2 regions of the Gordonia sp. G4 genome follow, and region 1 is predicted to be linked to the other one. Evidence: riboswitches for the same ligand, from Rfam matches in the RefSeq annotation. Region 1 holds a riboswitch; the other holds the start of a gene.
The links. Region 1 has a riboswitch for cobalamin ahead of AC3B5T_RS15470 (CbtB domain-containing protein). Riboswitches for the same ligand answer to the same signal wherever they lie in the genome.
Positions count from the first base shown of each region.

Region 2: it holds a riboswitch for cobalamin, as region 1 does, so the genes downstream of both, AC3B5T_RS12090 (FecCD family ABC transporter permease) here and AC3B5T_RS15470 (CbtB domain-containing protein) in region 1, are expected to answer to the same signal.

Region 1 covers NZ_CM173442.1:3,449,714-3,456,436, forward strand. Annotated here, with positions in the region: gene AC3B5T_RS15465 (ATP-dependent helicase) at 1-1,663, opposite strand, end outside; cobalamin riboswitch at 1,680-1,847, shown strand; gene AC3B5T_RS15470 (CbtB domain-containing protein) at 1,885-2,121, shown strand; gene AC3B5T_RS15475 (CbtA family protein) at 2,163-2,993, shown strand; gene AC3B5T_RS15480 (histidine phosphatase family protein) at 3,007-3,501, shown strand; gene AC3B5T_RS15485 (acyl-CoA dehydrogenase family protein) at 3,618-4,841, shown strand; gene AC3B5T_RS15490 (diacylglycerol/lipid kinase family protein) at 4,864-6,132, opposite strand; gene AC3B5T_RS15495 (hypothetical protein) at 6,197-6,723, opposite strand, start outside.
Region 2 covers NZ_CM173442.1:2,700,020-2,706,742, reverse strand. Annotated here, with positions in the region: gene AC3B5T_RS12100 (alpha/beta hydrolase) at 24-908, shown strand; gene AC3B5T_RS12095 (L-lactate dehydrogenase) at 912-1,865, opposite strand; cobalamin riboswitch at 1,985-2,166, shown strand; gene AC3B5T_RS12090 (FecCD family ABC transporter permease) at 2,214-3,293, shown strand; gene AC3B5T_RS12085 (ABC transporter ATP-binding protein) at 3,290-4,120, shown strand; gene AC3B5T_RS12080 (ABC transporter substrate-binding protein) at 4,203-5,228, shown strand; gene AC3B5T_RS12075 (HNH endonuclease signature motif containing protein) at 5,428-6,723, shown strand, end outside.

The sequences.
Region 1 (6,723 bases):
CCATGAACACGCCGAACAGGCCGCGGTCGGGGATCGAACCGCCCGAGGTGACCGCGAGGCGCTGGGCTCCGCGGCGGCCGGTGATGACTCCGGCGTCGCGGTCCCAGTTGACCCGGGGGCGCAGCTCAGCGAACTCGTCGGACGGGAAACGTCCCGCGATCAGGTCGAGGGTCGCGTCGAAGACGCCTCGGCCCAGTTCGCGGTAGGGCGCCGCTCGCCGCACCACGTCGTACCAGTGGTCCACCTCGAGGTCGTCGACCGCTGCGGCCGCGATGGTCTGCTGGGCGAGGATGTCGAGGGGGTTCTGGGGAACCTTGATCTCCTCGATCGCCCCGTCGAGCATCCGGCTGACGGTCACGGTGCAGTGCAGCAGGTCGGTGCGGTGCTTCGGGTAGAGGATGCCCTGGCTGATCTCGCCAACCTGGTGTCCCGCGCGACCGATCCGCTGCAGTCCGCTGGCGACCGACGGCGGCGACTCCACCTGGATCACGAGATCGACCGCGCCCATGTCGATACCGAGTTCGAGTGAGCTGGTGGCCACCACGCACGAGAGTCGTCCGGCCTTCAGGTCGTCCTCGATCTGGGCGCGCTGCTCCTTGCTGACCGAGCCGTGGTGTGCGCGGGCGAGCACCGGCTCCGCGCCGGAGCTCGCGCCGCTGCCCATCACGAACGCCGGGGCACCGCCGGCGACCGACGGATTGCCGGTCGGTTCGGCCGGTTCGCCGTGGCGTTCGGCGTGGATCTCGTTGAGCCGGGCGGTGAGTTTCTCGGCCAGCCGTCGCGAGTTGGCGAAGACGATCGTCGCCCGGTTGGCCTCGATCTGGTCGACGATCGAGGCCTCGACGTACGGCCACAGCGAACCGGCGGTCGGCGAGAACGCGTCGTCCAGCGCGGCGGGATCGGCATCGGACACCGGGGGCGGGATGTTGGCCATGTCCTCGACGGGGACGTCGACGCGCAGGTCGAACGTCTTGTCGGCTTTGGGTTTGACCACCTGACACGGCGCGGCGCCGGACAGGAACCCCGCCACCACCCCCGGCGGACGGACGGTCGCCGAGAGTCCGATCCGCTGGGCGGGCTTGTCCAACAGCTCGTCGAGGCGTTCCAGGGTCAGCGCGAGGTGAGTGCCGCGTTTGGTCGCGGCGACCGCGTGCACCTCGTCGACGATGATCGCCTCCACACCGGTGAGGCTCTCCCGCGCGGCCGAGGTGAGCATCAGGTACAGCGACTCCGGGGTCGTGATGAGGATGTCGGGTGGGGTCTTGACCAGGGCGCGCCGGTCGGCGGCCGAGGTGTCGCCCGAACGAACGCCCACGGTGATGTTCGGCTCCGGGAGATTGAGTTCCTGGGCGGCGCGGGTGATGCCGGTCAACGGCGCGCGGAGGTTGCGCTCGACGTCGACGGCCAGTGCCTTCAGTGGCGAGATGTAGACGACCTTGGTGCCCGCGGGACGGCTGTCGGGGTCGGCGGCGAGCCGGTCGAGGGCCCAGAGGAACGCCGCCAGGGTCTTGCCCGACCCGGTCGGCGCGATGACCAGGGTGTTCGCGCCGTCGGCGATGGAGGTCCAGGCGCCCTTCTGCGCGGCCGTGGGCGAGGTGAACGCGCCCGTGAACCATCGTCGGGTGGGGGCGGTGAAGCGGTCGAGCACCGAAGCGCGGGGCATCTCTCCACTATGTCGCACGCGTACGACAGGACGCGGTATACAGTCATCCCACGCCTGTACGGGGAATCCGGTGAGAGTCCGGAACGGTCGCGCCACTGTGAACGCTGCCCATCGACGCGGTCGACGTTTCGACGGTGACGGGGAGACGTGAGTCAGGATGCCGTGCCGGCGTGCATCATATCCACGGACTCTCCGACGCGAGATCGGCGAAAGGACCCACCATGACAGCTCCTCGTACCACCGCGGTTGCACAGGCCGCACCGGCCCGTGCCCTGGCCGTACCGAACCTCTCGGTCGCGAGCACCGCCCTCTGGCTGAGCCTGACCGTGCTGTTGGCCGGACTCGCCTACTACTTCCTCGGGTACGACCAGGGTGTCGTGTCCGTCTTCGGTTCCGACACCCACGTGCACGAGTTCGTGCACGACGCCCGTCACTTCCTCGGCTTCCCCTGCCACTGAGCCGGCCTCGCCGGCCACACCGACAGGAAGTCGAACTCAATATGGAAAAGAAGTTCATCGGCGCCGGCCTGCTCGCAGGTCTGATCGCAGGAATCGTCTCGTTCGTGTTCGCCCGGTTCTACCTCGAGCCGGTGGTCGGCAAGGCCGTCGACTACGAGGGCGCCCGATCGGAGGCTGAGGAGGCGCTGGCCCACGCTGCCGAGCCGGGCGGCCACACCCACGGTGAGGGCGGTGAGCTGTTCACACGCGCGATGCAGGAGAACCTCGGTGCCGGCGTCGGCAACGTCGTCTTCGCCCTGTGTATGGGTGCGTTCTTCGCGGTGGCGTTCACCGTGCTGTGGAGCTACCTCGGCAGCCGTCACCCGGCCACCGATCCGCGAGCGGTCGCCGGCGCGCTGGGCGGGATCGGTTTCGTGGCCGTGTTCGCCGTGCCGTTCTTCGCCTACCCGGCGAACCCGCCCGCCGTCGGCGACGACGAAACGATCGGCGAACGAACCGGGGCCTTTCTCACCATCACCGTCGCGTCGGTGATCCTCGCGATCGCGGCGGTCGTCCTCGCACTCTGGCTGCGCCCGCGGATCGGCGGATTGATCTCGGCGGTCGCCGGCACCGCGGCCTACCTGGTCGGGGTCGCGATCGTGCTCGCGTTCTCGCCGTCGTTCAGCGAGGTCCCCGAACCGGTCCGCAACGACGCCGGCCAGATCGTGTTCCCCGGTTTCCCCGGTGACGTGATCGGAGATTTCCGGGTGTACGCGATCGCCAACCAGGTGATCCTCTGGACGGTCCTCACCGTTGTCTTCGCCTTGCTTCTGGGGGCGATGGCGCGATCGCGGACCGCCGATCGCGCACCGGCGGTGTCCTCGCAGGGCTGAGGCGATCGGTCACATGGACATCATCACCGCCGGTCGCACCGGCCCGAATCGGTCGGTGCGATTCGGCGGTGATCCGGTCCTGGACGAGCGCGGCCGTTCATCCGTCCTGCGGCTCGCCGCGTCGGTGACCCGATCCGTCGACACCTGCGGGCCGGAGGTCTCGACCCGGGAGACCGCCGAGTTGCTCGGTTCGACACCAGACCTCGTCGTCGACGACGCGCTGCGGACCCTGGACGTCGGGACGTGGGCGGGCCGTACCCCGGAGGACATCGATCCGGCCGAACTCGGCGGGTGGTTCGCCGACCCGGGAGCACGGCCGCATGGGGGCGAGAGCGTCTCCGATTTCGTCGACCGCGTCCACGCCTGGCGCGCCGCGCAGACGCGCCACGGCGATCGGTGTGTGGTGGTGGCGATGCCGGTGGCGCAGGCGCTGCTGTGCACCGATGCGGGACGGTTCTTCGCGCACGAGGTGCGCCCGGCGACGCTGTACACCTGCGCCGACGTGTGAAAGGAACAGATTCGCGACCACGTACCTAGACATCGGCAGTGACTCCTGACACAGTTGGGGACGACGAAACTGAAACATGTTCGCCCCCGGGCGGACACCGGTCTGGGAGTGTGACGATGTTCGAGTGGTCCGATGAAGATCTGATGGTTCGGGACGCCCTGCGGGCGTTCATCGACAAGGAGATCCGGCCACATCTCGACGAGCTCGAGTCCGGCGTCCTGCCGCCCTATGACATCACGCGCAAACTGCTGTCGAGCTTCGGTGTCGACGCCATGGCCAAGGATGCGCTCGAGAAGGAACTCGAGGCGGAAGCCAAGGGGGAGAAGAAGTCCTCCGGCGACGGTGGCGGCATGGGTGGATCGATGTTCATGATGGTCAACATCGAGCTCGCGGGTGTGTGCCTCGGCCTCGTCGCATCTCTGGGCGTGAGCATGGGGCTCACCGCCTCGACGATCCGCGGCAAGGGCACGCTGGCCCAGAAGAAGCGCTGGCTGCCGGAACTGGTCACGATGGAGAAGGTCGGCGCCTGGGCGATCACCGAACCCGACTCAGGGTCGGATGCCCTCGGCGGCATGAAGACAACGGTTCGTCGTGACGGTGACGACTACATCCTCAACGGACAGAAGACGTTCATCACCAACGGCCCCTACGCCGACACCATCGTCGTGTTCGCCAAGCTCGACGACGGCAGCGGAATCCCGATGCGGGATCGCAAGGTCCTGTCGTTCGTCCTGGACAAGGGAATGCCGGGCCTGATCCAGGGCAAGCCGTTCAAGAAGATGGGCATGATGAGCTCGCCGACGGGCGAGTTGTTCTTCGACAACGTGCGCGTCGGCAAGGACCGTCTGCTCGGCGAGACGGAGGACACCGGTTCGGATTCGCGTGGATCCGAAGGCGCGAAGGCCGGTTTCACCGCGGAGCGCGTCGGCATCGCCGCGCTGTCGCTGGGCATCATCAACGAGGCACAACGGCTGTCGATCGACTACGCGAAGAACCGGAAGCTGTGGGGTCAGGAGATCGCCCAGTTCCAGCTCATCCAGCTCAAGCTCGCCGAGATGGAGGTCGCCCGGATCAACGTGCAGAACATGCTCTTCAGTGCCCTCGAACGCGGCAAGGCGGGTAAGCCGCTCAGCCTCTCCGAGGCATCGGCGATGAAGCTCTACTCGTCCAAGGCGGCCACCGATGTCGCGATGGAGGCGGTGCAGCTGTTCGGCGGCAACGGTTACATGGCCGAGTACCGGGTGGAGCAGCTCGCGCGAGATGCGAAGTCGCTCATGATCTATGCCGGCAGCAACGAGATCCAGGTGACGCATGTCGCCAAGGGGTTGCTGCGCGGCTGAGGCTCCGCCGCTCCAGCTGTGGTCAGGAGGCGCGGTGCGGATGCCACGCGAGGTACCACAGCTGGAGCCAGTCCAGTTGCGGTGGCGCGACCCGGGTCTCGGGGCGGTGCCGGGGAACGCGCACGCGGAGTGCGCCGGGTGTGATGGTGCAGCGCACCGGCGTCGTGAGCTGTAACGATTCGCCGTCGACCCCGACGGGGATGACGTCGGCGTCGGCGTCGACGGTCACCTCGGTGGCGGTCCGCTGGACCAGTCCACGGTCGTGCGTGCGGCGTAACAGACCGACTGCCTGCCGGGTGTCGGACACCGAGACGGTGACGACCCCGAGGAGTCCCTCGTCGATGCGGGTGCGGCGGCCGAGCCCGGCGACGTCGTTGGTGGCGTAGGGGCCGTTGCTGACCAGGATCGCCTGGGGATCGGAGACGGGCTCGTCACCGATGACGGCACGCAATCCGGACCTCGATCCTCTCCCGAGGAGGTCGGGGAGCATGCGTAACACCGTGCGCGTCTTGTCATCCCGGTACTGAGGGCTCTGCACGACCTCGGCGTAGATGCCGAACGAGGCGTTGTTGACAAAGGGGCGACCGTTGATGTGACAGAGGTCGACGCGGAACTCGACGCCGTCGCGCAGTGCGTCGAGGCACCGCGCCGGATCCTGGCGGTCGAGTCCGAGATCGAGGGCGAAATGGTTTCGTGTCCCGGCACTGACGACCAGGAAGGGCACCCCGGATTCGGCGGCCACTCCCGCGACGAGCGCCTGGGTGCCGTCGCCGCCGGCGACCCCGAGCAGGTCGGCCCCGCGGGCCACTGCGTCCCGGGCCAGTTGGGCCACGTCGATCTCGACGGGCCCGCTCAGCAGCGCGACTTCGGCGCCCAGGGACTCGGCTTTGCGCTGCAGGTCGAACCGGCCGACCTTCCCGCCGCCCGATCGGGGATTCATGATGATGAACGGATGGTGGACGTCCGGAGCCGGGTGTTCGGGCATGAGGGAGTCGACGCGGGACGGTCGTAGCGCTCGCCGGCCGCACCCGACCGCCGCGGCCGCCAGCAGTGCGGCGACGATCACGACCCACAGCTGACGCTCGCGGATGAGGAACACCGCGAGCACGGCCACCGGCAGCAGGGCGAGTGTGGCCGAGACCACGCGGACGACACCGCGGCTGATCAGGAACCAGTACGCTGCCGCGACGATGACGACGACGCAGGCGCCGCAGATCGCCAGGAGACCCAGCAGCTGGAGCAGTCCGGCGGCGGCCACCGGTAGCAGGATCGCCGCGACGGCCAGCGCCATGGCCGCGCGCGCCCACCACCGGCGCGTCGTGGGCGGTGCGCCTCGGCGGCAACCGATGCCTGGCTCATACGGTCTCGACGACCGACGTCGCCTCACCCGGTGGCGTCTCCTGATCCGGCGACTTCTGATCCGGCGACTTCCGATCGGGCGTCTCGTCATCCTCGACCCAGCTCTTCGCCGGCCTGATCACGAGTTCGAGGATCAGCAGGGCGAGGAGCCCGAAGACGGCGATGAGCAGGACCACCAGCCCGGTCGGATAGCTCCAGAACACCAGGAGCAGTGCGGCGATGCCGATGATCGCGCTGCGGAGCGCGATCCGTGCCCGGAACAGGCTCTCCTCGAAGGTGTTCGGCGGTCGCGTCCGACGCATCCGCTGCACCGAGTCGAGCCCTTGGGCGAATCCACGCCGAACCGCTGCGGCGGACGAGGACCCGCCCAACAGATAGGCCCCGACCGCGACCACGAGGCCGAGGACCGCCACGGCACGCAGGGCGAGACGTAACGGGTCGAGCACGGTGTCGATGATGGCGGTCGCGGCATCCGGAGCGAGGATGTCGGGAGGCATCGCGTCGAGGTACAGTCCTCGGCCGA
Region 2 (6,723 bases), 750 kb from region 1:
CGCACACGACCAGCGGGGGAACAATGATCAGGAACGACGTCGAGTTCGATTCGTCGGGGACGACGTGCCGGGCCTGGTGGTACCGCCCCGACGGCTCCGCCCCCGCACCGGTGATCGTGATGGCACACGGCCTCGGCGGGGTCCGGCAGATGCGGCTCGACGCATTCGCCGAACGGTTCACCGAGGCCGGATACTCCTGTCTGGTCTTCGACTACCGCCACTTCGGTGACAGCGACGGCGAACCGCGTCAGCTCCTGTCCATCCGCCGCCAGCTCGACGACTGGGCCGCGGCGATCGCCTTCGCGCGACGCCTCGACGGCGTCGACTCGTCACGAATCGTGTTGTGGGGCACCTCCTTCGGCGGCGGCCATGTCCTCGTGGCTGGTCGCCGCGACGGTCGGGTCGCCGCAGTGATCTCCCAGTGCCCGTTCACCAGCGGGATCGCGTCGACCGCCGCGCTGGGTGTGGTGTCCGGCGCGAAGGTGACCGTGCGCGCGCTCGCCGACATCGTCGGGTCGGCATTCGGCCGGCCGCCGGTGACCGTGGGGCTCGCGGGCGAACCGCGAACCGCGGCGCTGATGACGGCCCCGGACGCGGTGTCGGGATATCTGCCGCTCATCCCCGAGGGCCTCGAACTGCCCAACGAGGTCGCCGCCCGTGTCGGCCTGACGATTCCGTTGCACTCCCCCGGCCGGGCGCTCAAAGACCTCGACTGCCCGACCCTGCTGTGCGTGTGCGACGGGGACACCGTGGCTCCCGCGCGCCCGACGGTCGAATACGCGCGGCGCGCGCCGCGGGCCCGGGTGATCCGGTATCCGGTGGGCCACTTCGACATCTACATCGGCGACGACTTCGAGCAGGTCGTCGGCGACCAGCTCGAGTTCCTGCGCGCAACCGTGCCCGTCTAGGTCCTACAACCCGAATCGCGCCTGCATCGCTCGCAGCGTCTCCGCCGACGCCAGCAGTCCCGCGCGTTCCGAGTCCGACAGCGGGACGTCGAGCCGGGTCTGCGCACCGCCTCGGTCGACGACGGTCGGCAACGACAGGCACACACCCTCGAGCCCCTCGATGCCGTCGGCGCGTGTCGACACCGGCAGCACCCGGTGCTCGTTGTTCACGATGGCTTCGACGATCCGCGTCGTGGCGAGCCCGATGGCATAGTTCGTGGCACCCTTGCCCTCGATGATGGTGTAGGCGGCGTGCACGACCTCGTGGTGGATGCGTTCGCGCGCAACGGCATCCAGCGCCGGCCGGCCGGGCAGCGGTTTCCACGACGTCAGCGGCACCCCACCGATCGTCGCCGAACTCCACAGCGGGATCTCGGTGTCGCCGTGCTCGCCGGCGATGTAGGAGTGCACGCTCTGCACCGCCACGCCGCAGTGCTGTGCGAGGAGGAAGCGCAACCGCGACGAGTCGAGCACGGTGCCCGAACCGAAGACCTGGCTGGGTGAGAGACCGCTGATCTCCTGGGCGGCGTAGGTGACGATGTCGACCGGATTCGTGACCATCACATAGATGGCGTTCGGGGCCACCTCCAGGACACCCGGGAGGATGGCGCGGGTCAGACCGATTGTCGCCTCGGCCAATTCGAGGCGGGACTGACCGGGCTTCTGCTTCGCACCCGCGGTGAACACCACGACGTCGGCGTCCGCGCACACCGACACGTCGTCGGATCCGATGATGTCCGCCCGCGGGACGAACTCGAGTCCGTGGGACATGTCGAGCACTTCGGCGGTCACCTTGGCCGCGTTGATGTCGAGGAGCGCGATCGTCCGCGCCACCCCGCGGATGAGGGATGAGTAGGCGATCGCGGTACCCACCGCACCCGCCCCGATGATGGCCAGTTTCGTGTCTCGTGCATCCATCGGTTCACCGTTTCCGCCGTCACGTCGCCAGGTCGTCGCGTCCAGCCTAGGCGGTGACACCCGGGATGTCCGGGCACGGCGACCGACCCGCGCCGCGCCCGGCTCGGGTGGATGTTGATAGCCTCACGACCGAGAACGGTCGCACCTGCACGCGCGGGTGCCGGGGAACCTGGTGCGAATCCAGGACTGGCGCGCAGCGGTATGGGGGACGGAACCGGCACGAAGCCACTGGGGAGACCCGGGAAGGCGCCGGTTCCGAACGAACCCGAGTCCGAATACCCACCGCTCTCGCTCGAGTCCACCGTGTATCTCGCGCACAGATACCCAGACCGTAAGGCCGTACCCGCCGTGTCCCGTCGTACCGTCGGCACGACCGAGATCGCCACCGCTCCGCCGGTTCGGCGACTCCGTTCGACGCCGCTAGCCGCAGTTCTGCTCGTCCTCACCCTCCTCAGCATCGCCCTGGCCACGGCGTTCGGCGCCGAGACCATTCCCGTCGCCGACGTGTGGCAGACCGTCGTCGGTCGCCTCACCGGTGCGGAACCCGACACCGCGCATGCCGTGATCATCTGGGATCTCCGTCTCCCCCGGTCCGTCCTGGCCGCGCTCGTCGGCGCCGGCCTCGCACTGGCCGGCGCTCTCATGCAGGCCCTGGTCCGCAACCCGCTGGCCGAGCCCTACCTGCTGGGCGTGTCGGCAGGTGCGGCGGTCGGGGCCACCGCCGTCATGACCCTCGGTGTGCTGGCCGGCCTCGGGGTGTGGTCGCTGTCCGGCGGGGCGCTTCTCGGCGCACTCGCGGCCACCGTCACGGTGTACCTGGTCGCCCGCGCGCAGGGCGGGTTGACCGCGCTGCGACTCATCCTCTCCGGCGTGGTGTTGTCGTCGGCCTTCATGGCGCTCTCGTCGCTGCTCGTGTTCACCGCCGCCGATCCGCACGCCGCCGACAACGTGATGTTCTGGATGCTGGGCAGCGTCGCCGGCGCCACGTGGGCGAAGGTGCAGATCGCGGGGGTGGTCGTGCTGGTCACCGTGATGGCGATGCTCGCGATCCATTCGTGGCTCGACGCCTATGCGGCCGGCACGGACACCGCGACGTCACTGGGGGTACCGGTCCGCGCGATGCGCAACGCGCTGTTCGGGATTCAAGGCGTCCTCGTCGGCGTCCTCGTCGCGGTGGCGGGCGGGATCGGTTTCGTCGGGCTCATCGTTCCCCACGCCGCCCGGTTGCTCGTCGGCGCCACCCACCGCGCGATGCTGCCGGTGGCGGTCTGCGGCGGGGCGCTGTTCCTGGTGTGGGTCGACGTCATCTCCCGGGTCGCCGCCGCGCCTCGGGAGATGCCTCTCGGTATCGTGACCGGGCTGATCGGCGCACCGATCTTCCTGTTCCTCATGGGTCGACGCCAGTACGTGTTCGGCGGGGGCTCATGACCGACGCACCCCGACACCCGTCGATGGCGTTGCGCGCGAACGCACTCGCGTGCCGGCGAGGCGGGCGCGTCATCCTGCGCGATGTCCACCTCGACGTCCCGGCGGGCACCCGACTGGCGATCGTGGGTCCCAACGGCTCGGGCAAGACCACCCTGCTGCGCACGCTGTGCGGTCTCGAACGCCCGGTCGCCGGCACCATCGACGTGGGCGGCGACGATCTGCACCGCATCCCGTCACGGCAACGCGCGCGGTCGATCGCGGTGGTCGGTCAGGAAGAACAGCCCTCCGCCGAACTGACCGTCGCCGAAGCGGTCGGACTCGGCCGGACCCCGTACCGGTCGGCCTGGTCCACGGGGAGTTCCGACGACTCGACGGTGGTCGCCGACGTGCTGGCGCGGGTCGGCCTCGACGGCTGGGGCACCCGCTCGTGCACCACCCTGTCCGGCGGCGAACGGCATCGCGTCGTCCTCGCCCGTGCACTCGCACAGCAGACCCCGATCCTGGTGCTCGACGAACCCACCAATCACCTGGACGCCGCCTGGCGCCTCCGGCTGATGGACATCCTCGACGAACTCGACGCCACCGTCCTCGCGGCGATGCACGACCTCGACCTCGTGCTACGCCACTTCGATTCCGTCGCAGTGGTTTCCGATGGCGGCGTGGTCGCCCACGGCCGACCTGTCGAGGTCTTGACGCCGGATCTGCTGGCCAACGTCTTCGAGGTGTCCGGGACTGTCGTCACGCACCCGTCGACGGGTCTGCCGCACCTGCTGCTCGACACCCCGACCTCATCTGTGCCCCGAACCCGCTTGTCCCCCGAGCTCTGACGAAAGTCACCCCGTGAGAGGAAAACCCTTGAGTACACGTACCTTCCGAATCCACCCGACCGCAGGCGTCCTGGTCGCCGCGTTGACCCTGGGCGCTGTCACCGCCTGCGGAACCGACAGCACCGCCGCGTCGGAAAACACTGTGACCGTGACCAATTGCGGAACCGACGTCGCATTCCCCCAGCCCCTCGATCGACTGTTCGTCAACGACGGCGGCATGATCGCGATCGCACTGGCGGCGGGCGCCCGGGACAGCATGGTGGCGGTCAGTGCGCTCGCCCGCGACAAAGACGTCCTGCGGCTCGAGTACGGACCTCAGGTGGACACGCTCAACGAGGTCGCGGCCGAACGCCCCACTCTCGAGAACATCGTCGCGGCCGAACCCCAGGTGCTCTACGCCGGATACAACTACGGTATGAGCGAGTCCCGCGGGATCACGCCGGAGATCCTCGCCTCCCACGGCATCGACGTGTACCAGCTGTCCGAGGCATGCCGGCAGGTGGAAGGCGAGGCCCAGCGCGGCACCATGGACCCGTGGGTCGCGCTCGACACCGATCTCCGCAACATCGGCACCATCACCGGCAACCCGGATCAGGGCGCCGCTGCGGCCGACGAAGTGTCCGATCGCCTCGAAAAGCTCCGCGCCGCTCCGCAACCGGCCGACAAGCCCACGGTCTTCGTCTTCGACAGCGTCTCCGACACCATCTTCTCCTCGGGGTCCTACGGCGGCCCGCAGGGCATTCTCGACGCCGCCGGCGCCCGCAACGCGACGGAGGACATCCAGGACACCTGGACCGCCGTCAGCTGGGAACGCCTCACCACCGCCGACCCCGACGTCATCGTGTTCGTCGACTATCCCGGCCAGTCGGTCGACGAGAAGATCGCCGCGCTCCGGTCGAACCCGGCGAGCCGAAACCTCAAGGCGGTGCGCGAGAACCGATTCGTGAACCTGCCGTACGCGATGTGGGTGTCGAGCCCACTCAACATCGACGCCGCCGAGATCATGCGCAACGTCCTCGAGAACCACGGTCTCGCACCGGAATCCGAGATCACCCCGACCCTCGACGTCGCGCAACTGGACCTCGGGGGCAACAACTGGCTGGAGTGAGGCCGACGTCGGGCTTGCGGCCCCGTGGACCACGCAGCCTTCGTGGATACGGGCCTCGTCAGCAGCCCTATCATAAGCCACCGACAGACCGCCGTCGCTCAATAGCTTTGCACAACAGAGATTTTGGCGTGGTGGTGCGTCTACTTCGGTGTACACTCGAACGTACATTCGCAGCTACGGTTCTCGGGGGGTGACCGTCATGGCCGACACCACGCACATCGACGGTTCGCTGCCCACGTCGCGGGCGCCCGAACTCCTCGCCGAACTGCACCGGCTGATCGGTGAACTACAGACCGTCGACCTGAGCGCGTGTTCGGATACCGAACTCGTCGACGTCGCCGCCGACACCGAGAAAGCGATCGCCCGCCTCACCTACGCCGGTGACCGGCAGATGGTCACCATCGCCGACCGCGACCTACCCCATCGCACCGGATACCGCTCCATCACCGCGTTCATCACCCACCGACTGAGGGTGTCCGACCCGATGCGCCGCAACAACCAGCGTGAGGCGACCGCCACCCACCTCACCCACACCGGCGAAGCACTGCCACCCGAACACCCCACCCTCGCCGAGGCGTTGGCCGACGGCCGGGTCGGCACCGCCCACGTCCGGGCCGTCATCGATGTCCTCGACCAGATCCCTCATGGTGTCGACCACGATGTGAAAGTGGCTGCCGAACGACAGATGGCCGAGATCGCCGAAGCCCACACCCCCGCCGACATCACCCAACTCGGCGCGCGCCTGCTCGCCCACCTCGACCCCGACGGCACCCTGGCCGACGACACCGAACGCAAACGACGCCGCAACCTGTGGATCGGCCGACAACGTGCCGACGGCACCGCCAAGATATCGGGCACCCTGACCCCCGAACTCGTCGCCCGACTCACGATGATGTTCGCGGTCTGGGGCAAACCCGGACTCAACAACCCCGACGACCCCGCCTCACCGCGCGGACCGGCCGGCACCGCCAACCCCGACGCCCTGGCCACCGCAGCCGACCGCGACCAACGCACCCCCGCCCAGACAAACCACGACGCCCTCGACGCCGCACTCACCGCCGGTTTCGCCGACGGCACACTCGGCACATCGCACCGCGGCCTGCCCGTGCAGCTGATCATCAAAGCCGACCTCGGCGACCTTGTCCGCGAAGCCGGCCTCGCGACCACTGCCACCGGAACCCTGCTACCCATCCCCGATGTCATCGCGCTCGCCGCCGACGCGCAACCATGGCTGGCGGTGTTCAAAGACGCCACCACCGTCCCGCTGCATTTCGGGCGCGGCAAGCGTCTGGCCACCCGCGAACAACGCCTCGTCTCCTTCGCCCGCCCCGACGGCGAAGTGTGCTCGGCACCCGGGTGCGATCAACCCGCCACGCACGTGGAACTCCATCACGCCCACAAGGATTGGGCCAAGGGTGGTCTCACCGACATCGACGACCTCGCCCCGGCCTGCCCGCGGCACAACCGCATGGTCGGTGACCAGCCCGGCCAGTAC